DNA from 2 places in the Otoolea muris genome. Region 1 is predicted to be linked to the other one. Evidence: riboswitches for the same ligand, from Rfam matches in the RefSeq annotation. Region 1 holds a riboswitch; the other holds the start of a gene.

Evidence for each region. Region 1 has a riboswitch for FMN ahead of NFS31_RS22615 (ECF transporter S component). Riboswitches for the same ligand answer to the same signal wherever they lie in the genome.
Region 2: linked by a shared signal. The riboswitch ahead of ribD (bifunctional diaminohydroxyphosphoribosylaminopyrimidine deaminase/5-amino-6-(5-phosphoribosylamino)uracil reductase RibD) and the one ahead of NFS31_RS22615 (ECF transporter S component) in region 1 are both predicted to bind FMN.

The regions. Positions count from the first base shown of each region.
Region 1 is NZ_CALPCY010000060.1:384-7,727, reverse strand. It holds gene NFS31_RS22630 (glycyl radical protein) at 1-1,082, opposite strand, end outside; gene NFS31_RS22625 (histidinol-phosphatase) at 1,414-2,244, opposite strand; gene NFS31_RS22620 (creatininase family protein) at 2,249-3,043, opposite strand; gene NFS31_RS22615 (ECF transporter S component) at 3,123-3,731, opposite strand; FMN riboswitch at 3,905-4,023, opposite strand; gene NFS31_RS22610 (DUF3990 domain-containing protein) at 4,203-4,730, shown strand; gene NFS31_RS22600 (DUF1349 domain-containing protein) at 5,681-6,286, shown strand; partial or broken gene NFS31_RS28055 (winged helix-turn-helix transcriptional regulator) at 6,414-6,601, opposite strand; gene tnpA (IS66 family insertion sequence element accessory protein TnpA) at 6,743-7,114, shown strand; gene tnpB (transposase) at 7,104-7,286, shown strand.
Region 2 is NZ_CALPCY010000014.1:12,721-20,064, forward strand. It holds gene NFS31_RS10550 (bifunctional 3,4-dihydroxy-2-butanone-4-phosphate synthase/GTP cyclohydrolase II) at 1-703, opposite strand, end outside; gene NFS31_RS27645 (DUF6783 domain-containing protein) at 682-1,044, opposite strand; gene NFS31_RS10555 (riboflavin synthase) at 926-1,588, opposite strand; gene ribD (bifunctional diaminohydroxyphosphoribosylaminopyrimidine deaminase/5-amino-6-(5-phosphoribosylamino)uracil reductase RibD) at 1,570-2,718, opposite strand; FMN riboswitch at 3,049-3,165, opposite strand; gene NFS31_RS10565 (Na/Pi cotransporter family protein) at 3,346-5,025, opposite strand; gene NFS31_RS10570 (MATE family efflux transporter) at 5,275-6,636, opposite strand; gene NFS31_RS10575 (3-deoxy-7-phosphoheptulonate synthase) at 6,642-7,344, opposite strand, start outside.

The DNA of each region.
Region 1 (7,344 bases):
AGGATCAGATACGATAAATCATTTACCGCGTCCTGTCCGGTTGTCGTCACGCCGCCCACGCAGACATTCTGGAACATGGGATAGCCGGCCGCAAATTCCGCGGTCACCGCGTCCTGGAACAGGCAGGGCTCCGAAAATTTGATCCACAGGCAGTCCAAAAGCTCCTGAGCCTTTTCCTCTGTCAGGATGCCTTTCTCCAAATCGGCTTTAAAATACGGGTAGAGATACTGATCCATGCGCCCCGGATTGTAGCTGGCCGCATTCTGCTCCATAAAAATACTGATCTGGTAGAGATAGAGGGACTGTAACGCTTCCTGAAATGTTCTCGCCGGATATCTCGGCACATGGCGGCACGCGGACGCGATCGAAAGAAGCTCCGCGCGCCTTCCCCCGTCCTTCTCCTGCCCGGCCAGGCGCTCCGCCTCATCCGCATAGCGCTCTGCAAGGCCGCAGATGCCTTCCGCACAGATCAGCATGGCCCTCAGATAATTCATCTTTTCAATATCGCCCGGAACCGTCTCGTCAAGCCTTTCCATCCGCCCGCGGATCGTACTGCAGATCGACTCAATGCCTTCCTCAATGATCTGGCGGTAGCCCGCCGTCGTCTCTCCCCAGCCGCGCACGGCCTTGCGGTTAATATACACCTGGCCCGCGTCGCGGAGCTTCCTGCAGTCCTCCGGGATCTGCTTAAGCCATGCCTCATACGTGGAACGCCCCTCCCAGTATGGCTTAATCACATTTAAAAACATCTCCCGGTCTTCCGGGCGCAGGTAAAACGGATCATATTTCCTTGTGCTAATGGTATCCAGCTCTTCATCCAGAATCGACCAGCATGTATCGGCGCAGAGGATCCCGCCGCGCATCTTGCTGCCCGGGCAGCCCACGATCAGCTCCTTTTCCCAGATCTTAACCGTTTTTTCACGGCACTGTTTCCTGAATGCCTTTGCCTTGCGGATGCATAAGGGTTCTCCTCCCGTCTCCTTAAAACTCTCTGTCAGGATCCGCGCATTCTCCAGATCCATCTCCGGCATGGTGTGAACCACCCGTTTTTTCATATATTCGATCCGATCCATATAGCTCATATAACATTTTCCTCCTTATCTCCTGCAAGCAGCCGCTGAAACAGTTCATGGCCGCACATAACGCGCCCGCCTGAAAACGGCCGGGACGGCTTAAACGGTGGTCCTGACTGGTAACCGTTCGGACGAAAAACATCTTCCCGCCCATCTGAACGGCTGCCTTCATTGTAAACAGACAAAGGGAAAAAAGCTATAAATAGATTGACTGAAAATATAAAAATCCTGACATTTTTACAGTCAGGATTGTAGATTATACGATTCCAAAATATTACTTTCTAATGATTTTTCCCGCATATAGCGCGAAACGGGGCGCGCGTACGGCAGGGATGATTTTTCAGGCGCGCCCCAGATCCAGAATATTCAGCTCCCGGAAGCTTCCTCCCGGGGTCAGAACCAGTATCTGCCTAAAGCCGCTCTCCCACGCGGCCTGAAGCGCCTTATCAAAGCCATATCCGATCGTTTCCCTGCTGTGGCTGTCCGAATTAATCAGAATCCGCCCTCCCATGAGGTTTAACTCCCTCAGAAGAATGCCCGACGGATACGGTTCGTCCCGGTATCCTCTGGAAATGGCCCCTGTATTGATCTCAAACGGAAGTCCCTCCCTGTTCAGGCGCTTCATCGCCGCGAGAGCCGGCTCCAGAAAATCATCGCTGTTTTCGTCAAAATACCGGCCTCCCCTGTTGAACTTTGTCAGCAGATCAAAATGCCCTATCCAGTCGCAGCCGGTCTTTTCAAAAACCCGGGCCTCTGTCTCAAAATAGTCCCTCACAAACGCATACCAGTCCCCGCCCCAGAGACGCATAACCGCTTCCGAAAGCCGTTCCTCCGTATCGTCCACACACACATATTCTCCGTTTTTTAAGACACAGTGCGTGGAACCAATCGCATAGTCCGCCTCCTGCCTGGGCCCCAGGCAGTCCAGCTCGACCCCGATATAGAGGTTCATCCGCCCTGCATACGCTTCGCGCAGGCGGTACAGCTCGCGTTTATACTCCTCAAACGCGCTGTCCCCCATCCCAAAGCCGGGATCGCAGAACGAGAAGTCCGCATGGCCTGATATGCCAAAATCCGTAAAACCCTTCTGATAAGCGGCCTCTGCCATCTCTTTGGGCGTATTCCTTCCGTCGCAAAACGTTGTATGCGTATGAAAATCTGCCCGCAGCATCACTCTACCCCTTCCACTTCCTGATCTCTTTAAGCCCCGGAATCAACACCTTTGCGCTTGTCTCCAGGATAATCCTGCCCTTTGAAGCTGCGGCCCCGGCAGGATCCCCGCCGATCCCGATCGGCTTCCCGTCTTTTGTCCTCCAGTCCTCGGAAACCCAGCCTATCGACACATTTCCATACGGCTTCAGCGCTTCATTGTGTTCAAATGCCGCGGGAATGCCGGCTTCTGAAAGCTCCAGCTTTACCAGGCTCTCATCTACTGCCATGACCATGGATGTCTCCATCTCCCCGCCATGGAAATCCCAGATATTCCCCTCTGACACCGTCGCCAGCACATCCGGATGCCCGAACGCTCCTGCTGACAGGATAAAGGGTGAAATGCCAAGCTCACTGCGCAGCTCGCGGCTCAGTACCTGGACAATCGGCGCATTGCCGCCGTGGCACACCAGAAACGCCAGTTTCTTAAAGCCGTGATGCGCCAGGCTCACGCTGATATCATACAGCATGTGATAATAGGTGTCCGGCCGGAACGTAACCGAACCGCAGAAATTCTTATGCTCTGTGCTCAGCCCCACCGGAATCACCGGAAACACAAGCATCGGGAAATCCGTCTCCCCTTCCGCCTCCAGCGCCTTCTCTATCTCCTTAACCATCGCCTCTGCGATGATATCATCCGTTCCCAGAGGCGCCTGGTTTCCATGCTGCTCCAGCGCGCCAAGCGGAATCAGTACAATCGTCTCCTCCTTATCCACCCGCTCCATCTCCCAGCGGGTCAGATCGCGGTAATTGCGAATCATAGTCTGCCTCCTCCTCATGCAGCCGTCACGATAACCGGGAACCGTTCCTCCTTGCAAAACCTGTTCTTCCTGACGCGCCCTACACGGTCTTTGCCACAATTCTGGCAGCCAGCAGACGGGTGTAAAGCAGATGTCCGATCGTGTAATTTATTCCAATCTTAATAATATTAAACGGTACCGTTGCCAGTATAATAAATCCGGTCAAATCATGGATCGCCGGGTTTACGGCCCCGACCATGCGGACCACTTCGTCCAGCGGCACTCCCATAGCCGCGGCATACAGCGGAAGCGTAATACATGCATTGCAGAAGCACGCAAACGCCGTCCGGATCACAACGCTGCACGCTAACGCCTCCACGCCGGCCCGCCTCGTAGCGCCGCGCTTCTGATAGATAAACCACAAAGGAATCACAAACAGGGCCACGCCGATCAGGTTGGAAAGCTCGCCCACATACATCGAATTCGTCCCCACGGAGATCATCTTAATCAAAATCTTAATAATCTCCACGCAGGCTCCCGACACCGGCCCCAGCAAAAATACGGCCACAATCGAGGGAACGTCGCTGAAATCAATCTTGTAAAACGGCGGCATAAGCGGAACCGAAAACTCCAGCGACATCAGCGCCCCGGCCAGCGCCGCAAGCATACCCGTATAAATCAGCTTCTGAACACTCCATTTTGTCTTCATGTTTCTCTCTCCCTTCTGATGCCGGGCAGCGAAAGCATAATTCCCTGCCCGTGTGCATAAAAAATCTCAGGCTTCGGGGGGCCTGAGATTGGACTTCATATGGATCAGACTCCGGGAAAAACCACTGCCGGCCATATAAAAGGCCCTGCGGCTCATCGTCCGTCCTCTGACGCTCGCTTCTTCTCTCATCCAGACTGTACTGTCGGTTCCGGAATCACACCGGATCCACCGCTCTCGCGGTTCGCGGACTTTTACCGCCGGTGGGGAATCACACCCCGCCCCGAAGAAATTATTTAATTGCTGTTATAAAAATAACACAAACGGGCGGGAATGTCAATTCGTAATTTAAGTTTGACAATATGTAAAGATAGCTGTAAACTGATAAGAAAGATACGTATTCCGGAAACAATATCATTTACAGATGGAAGCCCTGGGAATACGAAACTGCCGAATCTTTAATTCAAGGAAAACATAAATGAATGTACATCATATTATCACGGAAGTAATGTCATTGTAGAACAGCCTCAGATCATGATAAACGGCCATTATAAAGACTTCGGATATGTTTTTTACTGTACCGCGCTGGAAAAGCAGGCCAGACGCTGGGCGCTGACAAAACGCGGAGAATCGGTTGTAAATATATACCGCTATACCCAGGCGGACAGCCTGAACATTTGCACGTTTAATCAAATGACAGAAGAATGGCTGCAGCTCGCTGTCAACTGCAGAAGGGGGATTGAGCATCCTTATGATATTGTAGAAGGGCCACTGGCAGATGAGCAGATATGGGATTATGTGGAAGATTTTGTAGACGGCGCTGTCTCCAGGGCTGCATTTTGGGAATTGGTCAAATTTAAATACCCAACGCATCAAATTGTTTTTTGTACTGAACCTGCTCTGCAGACATTACGTTTTGAAGGGAGTATTAAGTTAAGAAAAACCGGTATCTCCCCGATGAGGATATTCAAAGTAATGACTTGTTTTTTATCTGCTATATGATTGAGCGCGTTGCCAGAAGATTACATCAAAAGAATCAGTATGTCGTTAATGCCTAATGCCATGTACCACCTCATTAGTGTTGCAAATGTTCTTCATGCAGAGAATCCTTCTGATGTGGAAGATTCATGGATTAAAGAGTACCATCTCCAGAATGGCAGTTATGACATTGTGGACACTGACAGGGAATTAGTGTCCTGTCCTCCTGCCGCCATTCAGATTGGGAAAGGTCTGTCAAAGGCTGATACGGAATACCACTTTACAAAATGAAGATTATGTGCAGGGAATTTTCAGAATTTATAATCATGATATTTGCAATTCTATTGATAACTATAATCGCAGCGCATACTTTGAGCCGTCCTATGTAATTGCGCGGGCTTATCAGGCTGGAGGATTTTAGGGTATTTTTAAGCATACTCCAAAACGAAAACATCATTTCAACGCGGCAGATGGAAATTTAGACCAGCGAAATGTACGGTTAATCAGTGTGGGGTATACTATTACATCATTGCGCAAAGAGCAGGTGCTGAATTCACTGTTATTTATGCAATGCTGTACTGGTTTACCGGAATTCAGAGCGTTATTCGCATCTTTCTGTCAGACACTCAGACTGACTGTTTTTTACTCGCTTTTCAACTATATATTATCCTCATTTTTCAAAAACCTCTTATGAGTGAGAATTTAGGGATATGTAGTATTGTTGGAAAAGAGGGAATTATACTCTATCCTTAGATGTATTTTCTTAGAATTACAGAGAAGCGTATGGTATAATAAAACTAACAGCAAACCTTCTGCTTCTAAAATAAAACGAAGAATACAATCCATTCAATGGAGAAATGCTATATGACAATAGAAGCAGATTTTTTTGTAAAAATTCTATCAGAAATTGTATTCTTATGGTAAACATCTTATAATTATGGTTATAAATCGCAATACAGATAGGAGAGACAGCAATGTTTGATGTAACAAAATTAAAATGGACAAGAGAACCTGGCGGTTATGATATTAAAGACAATAAAATTGAGATAATTACAAAGCCATACACCGATTTATGGCAAAGGACATATTATCATTTTAGAAATGACAATGCGCCTGTATTACAGATGAAAACATCTGAAAAATATTTTTCATTTATTGTTAAGACAAAATTTGATAGCAAACACCGTTTCGACCAGTGCGGTGTTGTGATTTATCTGGACAGTGACAATTGGCTGAAAGCCTCTGCCGAATACGAGAATGATAATTTTCAGCATTTGGGGAGCGTTGTAACGAATCATGGGTACTCAGACTGGGCAACAACAGCAATTGACGCATCCATCAAGTCTATGTGGTATCGCATAAGCCGAAGGGAAGATGATTTTTGCATTGAGTGTTCTGAAGATGGGATGCACTTTTCGCAGATGAGAATATGTCATATGTGGGATGCCGCCGATTCAATCAGCTTTGGCATATATGCATGTAGTCCTGAAAACTCTTCCTTTAAAGCGATCTTCACGCATATGGATATAACGGAGTGTAAATGGTTAGCTCACAATGGACAGCAGCCAGATAAAGATTAACGGCACGATTTATTATAACACTGTGTTGTGGAAAACCATATAGAAAGCCATAGTTTAATAATAAGGAAAAAAGGGCCATATCGATTGCTAAAATACGATCCAGTTATGGCCCGTTATATATGCAGGGTCATCTTTTGTTTTTATTTCCCCAATCGCACAACTTATCAAGTACCTTAACAAGGGAACGCCCCCGATCACTTTTAAGGAATATTCAACTTTAGAAGGTATCTGAGGGTATGCCCCACGGACAATCAAACCATCGGCTTCTAATTCTTTAAGGTTCTGGCTAAATGTTTTATCAGCCACTTTTTTTAATACTGCTGCATTTCATTGGTAAACGGTAGATAATGCATACCTCGACTGTAAGGGCAAAGTGTGTGACAATAGACTATATTTCTATCATCAGTATTAAAAGTTAAGCCTTAACTTTTGATACCGTTATACGGAGGTAAGTCTATGAACTCAGCAACAACAGCAGCTGTACAATACCGTTTGAAAGAGTGGGCAGAGCAGATCAGGGAATGCCAGAACCGGCCCGCAGGCATGAGTGTCGTTGATTGGTGTGCCAGCCACGGCATTACGAAAGCGAACTACTATTACAGGCTGCGCCGTGTAAGGCAGGTGTGCCTGGAAAACCTTCCGCCGGAGACTCCGGTTCAGCAGATCGTCCCGGTTACCTCCTGCCTCCTGCATCAGGAAACGCAAGACGATACAGATACACGGCCGGGGCTTTCTGTTTCTGTAAACGGTCTTTCCATCCATGTAACAGAATCCACACCCATGCCGCTGCTTGCGGCAGTCCTTAAGGTGGTGCGGGATGCTCAATGACGCCGCCTGCTTTAAAGCCGTATACATTGTCTGCGGCTACACGGATCTGCGCGCCGGCATGGACCGGCTGGCGGCACTCGTGGAAACACAGACCGGGAACAGGCCATATATCCCGGATACACTCTATCTTTTCTGCGGGAGGCGCACAGACCGCATCAAGGGACTTTTGTAATTCCGATATCGGAATTACAAAAGTTATCCCGATGTTTTAGTTATTCCGATGCTATCGA
Region 2 (7,344 bases), on a different contig from region 1:
GGTGTTCCCCGTTTAAGCAGTTGCGGTAGCCATAGGCTGTAAACTGGCCGTAGCGCGTCGGCATGCGGGTAACCGCGATCCGCTCTACCAGCTTTTCATGGCGCTTTCTGTAATCCTGCAATGCCCGGATAGTGATGAATTTCAGATTCCATTTTTCCGCCAGCTCATGCAGCTCCGCGGCGCGCATCATCGTGCCGTCCTCACGCATAATCTCACAGCACAGGCCGCATTCCTTTAATCCTGCCAGGCGCATCAGATCCACCGTCGCCTCTGTGTGGCCGTTTCTCTCCAGCACGCCGTTTTTTCTTGCCAGGAGAGGAAACATGTGCCCCGGCCGGCGGAAGTCCTCTGCCCTTGCTTCCTGCGCCGCGCAGGCCCTGGCCGTAATGCCGCGCTCTTTGGCGGAAATCCCGGTTGTGGTGGAAACGTGATCCACTGACACGGTAAACGCTGTCTCATGGTTATCCTGATTTTCCGTCACCATCTGCGGAAAACAAAGCTTTCTGCAAAGCTCTGCGCTCATGGGCATGCAGATCAGCCCTTTTCCATGGGTAGCCATAAAATTCACGTTCTCTGTGGTGGCAAATTGCGCTGCGCAGATGAGATCGCCCTCATTCTCCCGGTCCTCGTCGTCTGTGACCAGGATCACGCGGCCCAGCCTTAATTCCTCCAGGGCCTCCTCTACTGTATCAAACTTGTCCATTTTGCTGTCGCTCCTTTTCCGTAACCGTTCCGTTTGTCTGAACAGTTACTCTGTTCCATCCTAGAGCGTGTTTGAAAATTGCTTTCTGGTAGCTGTGCGTGCCACTTTGTGGGAGATTTGGGCCAAATGAACGCGGCGCAGCGGGCTGCGTTAAGTGAATTTGGCCCAAATATACCGCGAAGTGGCGCGTGCAGATGCCAGGAATGAATTTTCAAACACGCTCTAAAATCCGTTTTCCGCCAGGAACGCCCTGGTGAGCCCTCCCGCGCGCTTCCCGGCCGCCGCCCCGCCCTGGCCGGACAGGCCCAAAAGCTTTTCCACATATTTCCCCACACAGTCATTTTCCAGATTCACCGAATCGCCGGGACGCCGGCGGCTTAAGGTCGTCTGCTTTGCCGTATGGGGAATGACGGATACGGAAAATGACTCCGCATCCACCCCGGCCACCGTCAGGCTGATCCCGTCAATGGCGACAGAGCCCTTTTCCACAATATAGCGCATGACGGATGAAGCGGCCCGGATCGTATACCAGACGGCATTGTCATCCTTTCTCACCCCAATGATTGTCCCTGTGCCGTCGATATGGCCTGACACGATATGGCCGCCAAACCGCCCGTCCGCCCGCATGGCGCGCTCTAAGTTCACCGGGCTGTCCGTCTTTAAGGCGCCAAGGCCGGAGCGGTTTAACGTCTCATGCATCACATCCGCCGTAAATCCCCCCTTGTCAAAGGAGGAGACGGTTAAACAGACGCCGTTTACCGCAATGCTGTCCCCTGTATGGATATCCTCCAGAATCCGCTCTGCCCGCACGGATAAAACCGCGGAATGGGTTCCCCTTGCCACAGACCGGATCGAACCGATCTCCTCTATGATCCCTGTAAACATCTCTTCACCTCGCTCTCCACCAGGAGATCATCCCCCAGCCTTGTCACAGAGGCCAGTGAAAGCGCAGCGGCATCCTCCACTGCCTGCGCGCCGCTTCCGCCGACTGGCGAGGGCGCCGTCTCTCCCCCAAAGATCTTCGGCGCTATGTATGCCTGGATCCAATTGACCATTCCGGACTGTAGCAGGGACCCGTTCAGCGTCGCGCCGCCCTCTGCCAGAATGCTGTCTATCCCCATTTTTCCCAGCCGCTGCATCAGCTCGCGAAGATCCAGACGGCCGTCCTTCTCCGGAATCGTCAGAATCTCACAGCCCGCATCCCTGTACGGCCGCAGCCGTTCCCTCTCCCCGCAGCAGGTTGCCAGAATGGTCCTCACATCCCCTGCCGTGACGATTACCTTTGCCCCTTGCGGAATCGTAAGCCGGCTGTCGCACAGAACCCGGATCGGATCCCTTCCTCCGGGAATCCGGCAGGTAAGCTGGGGATCGTCCGCCTTTACTGTCCCCGACCCGGCCATAATCGCCGTATACCGCCCCCGATCCTCATGGACACGCCTGCGCGCCTCCTCCCCGGTTATCCATCTGGATGCCCCTGCCGCAGTCGCAATCTTGCCGTCCATCGTCATCGCGTACTTCAGGACAACGTAGGGCAGGCCGGTACGGATATAGTGGAAAAATACACGGTTCTGCGCTTCGCACGCCTCTCTCAGCACGCCTTCTGTCACCTGCAGGCCATGCTCCCTCAACATCCGGATTCCCTTACCCGCCACAAGAGGATTCGGATCGCCGGCCCCGACCACGACCCGGCTGATTCCGGCTTCCAGAATCGCCTCCGTGCATGGCGGCTGCCTTCCTGTATGGCAGCACGGCTCCAGCGTCACATACATCGAAGCGCCCGCCGCCGGTTCCCTGCACGAGCGCAGAGCCGCCCTCTCAGCATGGAGATCCCCGCACCTCGCATGCCATCCCTCGCCAATGACGCGTCCCTCCTTCACAATCACCGCACCCACCAGAGGGTTCGGGCTGACACGCCCGCAGCCCCGCTCTGCCAGCTCCACTGCGCGGCGCATAAACGCCTCATCCATCTGCCCAGGGCCGCTGTCTGGAACAGCGCATTTTTTCCAGTTTTCCATCTGCTCACCTTCTTACACTTTTATTCATATCTGTTGTAAACCGGACAGAAGAATCCCCTTCCCCTGCCGCGCGGCCCGCAATGCCGCCCCGGCGGCAAGCATTCTTATGCGGGCCTGTGCATAAAAAAACACCCCAAACTCTCGTTCAGGGCATTATCTTTACTGAATCATCTATATATCTCCACACAGCGGACGGCAGCAGCCTTCGTTTTCTATCATAAAAGCCCTTTCATATGCTTCTAAAATAAAAAATCCCGGAACTGTAAACACAATTCCAGGGTTCCTCTCGCAACTGCATCCTGATTCGGAATATACATCAGAACTATGCAAAGTCATCTTCTTCTATCCAGACTGTACTGTCGGTTTTGGAATCTCACCAAATCCTGCGCCTGCGCGCTCGCGGACTTTACCGCCGATCGGGAATTTCACCCTGCCCTGAAGATCTGTTTTATTTTATATAATCATAGATCGATTGAGGGATATTGTCAAGAATGTTTTTGCTGTTTTTCAGTTCCCAACGCCATAATGCAGCAACCGTTCAGGGATATCTGAACGGTTACGTGATGGGATTAATTGTGAGAAGGCCGCCGCTAACAGAGAACCTGCCCCTTCACGGCCATCCCCCGTCTACATCTCATCCTTCACATACCCGGCCAGATTATAGGCATGATCCGAAATCCTCTCCAGATTACTGATAATATCCAAAAACACCACTCCGGACGAGGGCTGGCACTCCCCTCTGGACAGCCGTTCAATATGTTTATCGCGCAGCTCCTCCTCCAGCATATCCACATCATCCTCATACTGGCTGACCTTGCGCACATCGTCCATATCGCCCGTCTGACGGGCCGCAACCGCGTGGGTAAAGGATTTTACCGCCTTTTCGCTGATCGCCCTCAAATCACAGCTCCCCGTCTCCGAAAACGATATTCCGTGCTGCGCCATATACTCCGCCTGCTCCGCCAGGTTCTCACAGTGATCCCCCACGCGCTCAATATCTGTTATGCTGTAAAACAGGTTATTGACCAAAAGTTTCTGCCGCTCCGTGAGAGACAGATTATTGACCTTGATCAGATACCCGGTCAGAAGCTCTTCCATGCGATCAATGTCCTTCTCATTTTTGTAAACCTTTTCGATCGTCTCCGGATCCCGGTTCTCGATGGCCTCTGACGCCAGGCGGATGTTATTTAAGGCAATCTGGCCCATATGCACGGTCTCCATCTGCGCCACCTCGATGGCGAACATCGGCGACTCAAAAATACGCTGATCCAGATGGCGGAGCGCCTGCGTCGTCTCGCCGGCGTTTCCTGCCTCCGCCTCGCTCCCGTCCTCCTTGTCCTTTACAATCAGCCCGGATATCTTCACAAGCTGGTTGGCAAAGGGGTACAAAAGCAGTGTGTTCATCACATTAAAGATCGTGTGGAACATCGAGATCTGTACAGAACTGATATGCGCCGAGGCCGCTTCCGGGCGCAGCATGGACAGGGCGAACATGCCGATCCCGAAGATAACGGCGCCCATTGTGTTAAACGTCAGATGGATGGCCGCCGCGCGCTTGGCCGTCCGGTTTGCTCCCGCGCTGGAGAGCATGGCCGTTAAACAGGTGCCGATATTCTGCCCCAGCGTGATATAGATAGCCGCCCCGGTCGTCACAATCCCGTTCATGGCCAGCGTCTGCAGGATGCCGACCGATGCGGTCGAACTCTGGATCACGGCCGTCACCAGCGCTCCTGTCAGGATTCCCAGAATCGGGTTTCTCCCCATAATCGCAAACGCCTGCGCAAAAATCGGTGCGTCCGTATACGGCGCGATGGAACCGCTCATAAATTCCAGGCCCACAAACAGAAGGCCCACGCCGCTTACAATCTCGCCGATCAGGTTCATATTCTGCTTTTTGGAAAATACGATCATGAAGCTGCCGATTCCGATACACAGAGGTGCAAAAAAAGACGGCTGGAGAACCGAAAACGCGTCTCCAAGCTGATTTAAAGAAACCATCCAGGCCGTGATTGTTGTTCCGATATTCGCGCCCATAATCACGCCCACGGCCTGGGTCAGATTTAAAATACCTGCATTTACAAAGCCGACCACCATAACCGTGGTCGCCGCGCTGCTGTGCAGGATTGCCGTAATCAGGGCCCCCAGCACAACTCCTAAAAAACGATTATTCGTCACCATTCCCAGGAAATGGCTCATCTTGCTTCCCGCTGTCTTCTGCATGCCGTCGCCCATAATCCGCATGCCGTACAGAAACATGCCCAGGCCGCCGGCAAATCCAAACAGATTGCTTACGTCACTAACCGACATAAAAACTCTCCTCCTGTGTAACCCCTTTTGTCACCGCTCAGGCGATCGAAACCGCTTCACTCTTTTTCTCTTTCAAAACAGCAACATCCTGTCACAGCACTGACGCCGCTTTTTCGTCCCGTTTGCCCGGGAGAGCGCCAAATCCCCCGCTGTCACAGCCTTTTTACTATATCACACAGTAACAGGGCTTTTCAATCAGTTTCGCGCGCTGAAAGCATTTTTATCTAATATGGACAGTCCCGGACTCTTTTACCTCGTATTTTCGGCACACCGTTTCAAAATTTTTCCAATCAGCAGGACATATGCCGTGATACTGACCACGGTCCCGCTAAAATCCGACAGCGGTTCTGTGTAAAAGAGATTTTCTATGCCGAAAAAGGGCGGTATCAGGAGCGCGCCCGCTATGTATACGGTTTTGCGGAACATGGACAGGCAGACCGCCGCCTGAGGGATTCCCATGCCGGTAAAGCCGTCCACTATCGCGTACTGCACAGCCAGAGGGATTACTCCCAGCGCGTAGATCCGGATCCCCCGCACAGCCATCTCGATATACTGCGGATTTCCCGTGAAAATTTTCACAAAAAGGCCCGGAAAGATCTGGGAAACCGCAAACATGACACAGTTAAAAGCCAGCGCCAGAAAGACGATGTATTTCTGCGCGCTTTTGATGCGCTCCGGCTGCCCGGCCCCGAAATTAAATCCCAGGACAGGCCCGGTCCCGGCCGTGATTCCGCCGAGCGGCATGGTGATCATCAGCATAAAGCTCTGCACAATTGTCATGCTCGTCAGGAGCATATCCGCATCTTTCCCGCCATAAGCCTGAATCACAGTATTCAATGTGATAATCAGCACATTGTCAAAGGCAATGATCAAAAACGGCGTAAGACCCAGCGCCAGAATACGCCCCATCAGGCGCTTTCTCACTCCTCTGAGGCCGAGGCGGATCACCACCCGTCTCCCGCACAGAAAGCGCAGCACAAAGCCGCACGATACGATCTGCGACAGAACCGTGGCCAGAGCCGCGCCCTTCACTCCCATGGAACAGCCGAAAATCAGAACCGGATCCAGGATAATATTGATGAGCGCGCCCACAGCCACGGACGCCATGCCCACCTTTGCGAAGCCCTGGCAGATAATAAACTGGTTCATCCCGATCGACATCAGCGCAAAGAAGGTTCCCATCAGGTAAATGGTAAAATACTGCTCTGCATACGGGTAAATGGCCTCGCTGGCCCCAAAGCTTCGCAGAATCCATTCCCTGCCGGCCAGGGTAAGCGCTGTGATGACGCCTGACAGAACCGCCAGAAGCGCAAACCCGGTGGAAAGGATCTGGCCCGCCTCCTCCTCATTTCCCTGTCCCATACGGATACTCATAAGCGGCGATCCGCCGACGCCCACCAGGTACGCAAAAGCGGAAATAAAGGATACAAGCGGCCCGCACACACCCACCCCGGCCAGGGCCGCATCCCCTGTTACGGGAATATTTCCGATATACATGCGATCCACGACGCTGTACAATACATTTACAAACTGGGCCAGCATAGAAGGAATGGCCAGACGCAGCACAAGCCTCCTGATATCATCCCGGCCCAGATCATTTTCGATTTTCATACGCGCTACAGGCTCTCAGCCATCTCATACAAAAGCCGCTCCGAATCCTCCCAGCCCAGACATGGATCCGTGATCGATTTTCCATAGCAGCGCTCCCCCACCTTCTGGCAGCCCGGCTCAATATAGCTCTCGATCATAACGCCTTTCACTAAGCAATGGATATCCCTGGAATGGCGGCGGCTGTGCAGCACCTCCTTCACGATCCGGATCTGCTCCATATACTGTTTATTGGAATTCGAGTGGTTTGCGTCCACAATACAGGCCGGATACTGCAGATCCCGCTCCCCGTAGAGCTCCAGAAGCAGCTTCAAATCCTCGTAGTGATAGTTGGGCAGGCACTGACTGTGCTTATTGACCGCCCCGCGCAGAATACAGTGCGTGAGCGGATTCCCCTGCGTCTTCACCTCCCAGCTCCGGTAAATGAACTCATGGCCGTGCTGCGCCGCATGAACCGCGTTGAGCATCACGGAAAGCGCGCCGCTGGTCGGGTTTTTCATCCCCACCGGCACATCGATCCCGCTGGACACCAGACGGTGCTGCTGATTTTCCACCGAGCGCGCGCCTACGGCAATATAGGACATCACATCCGAGAGATACGTCAGGTTTTCCGGGTAAAGCATCTCGTCCGCGGTCGAAAAGCCCGTTTCCCGGATCACCCGCATGTGAAGCTTGCGGATCGCAATAAGCCCCTCGTACAGATTCGGCTTC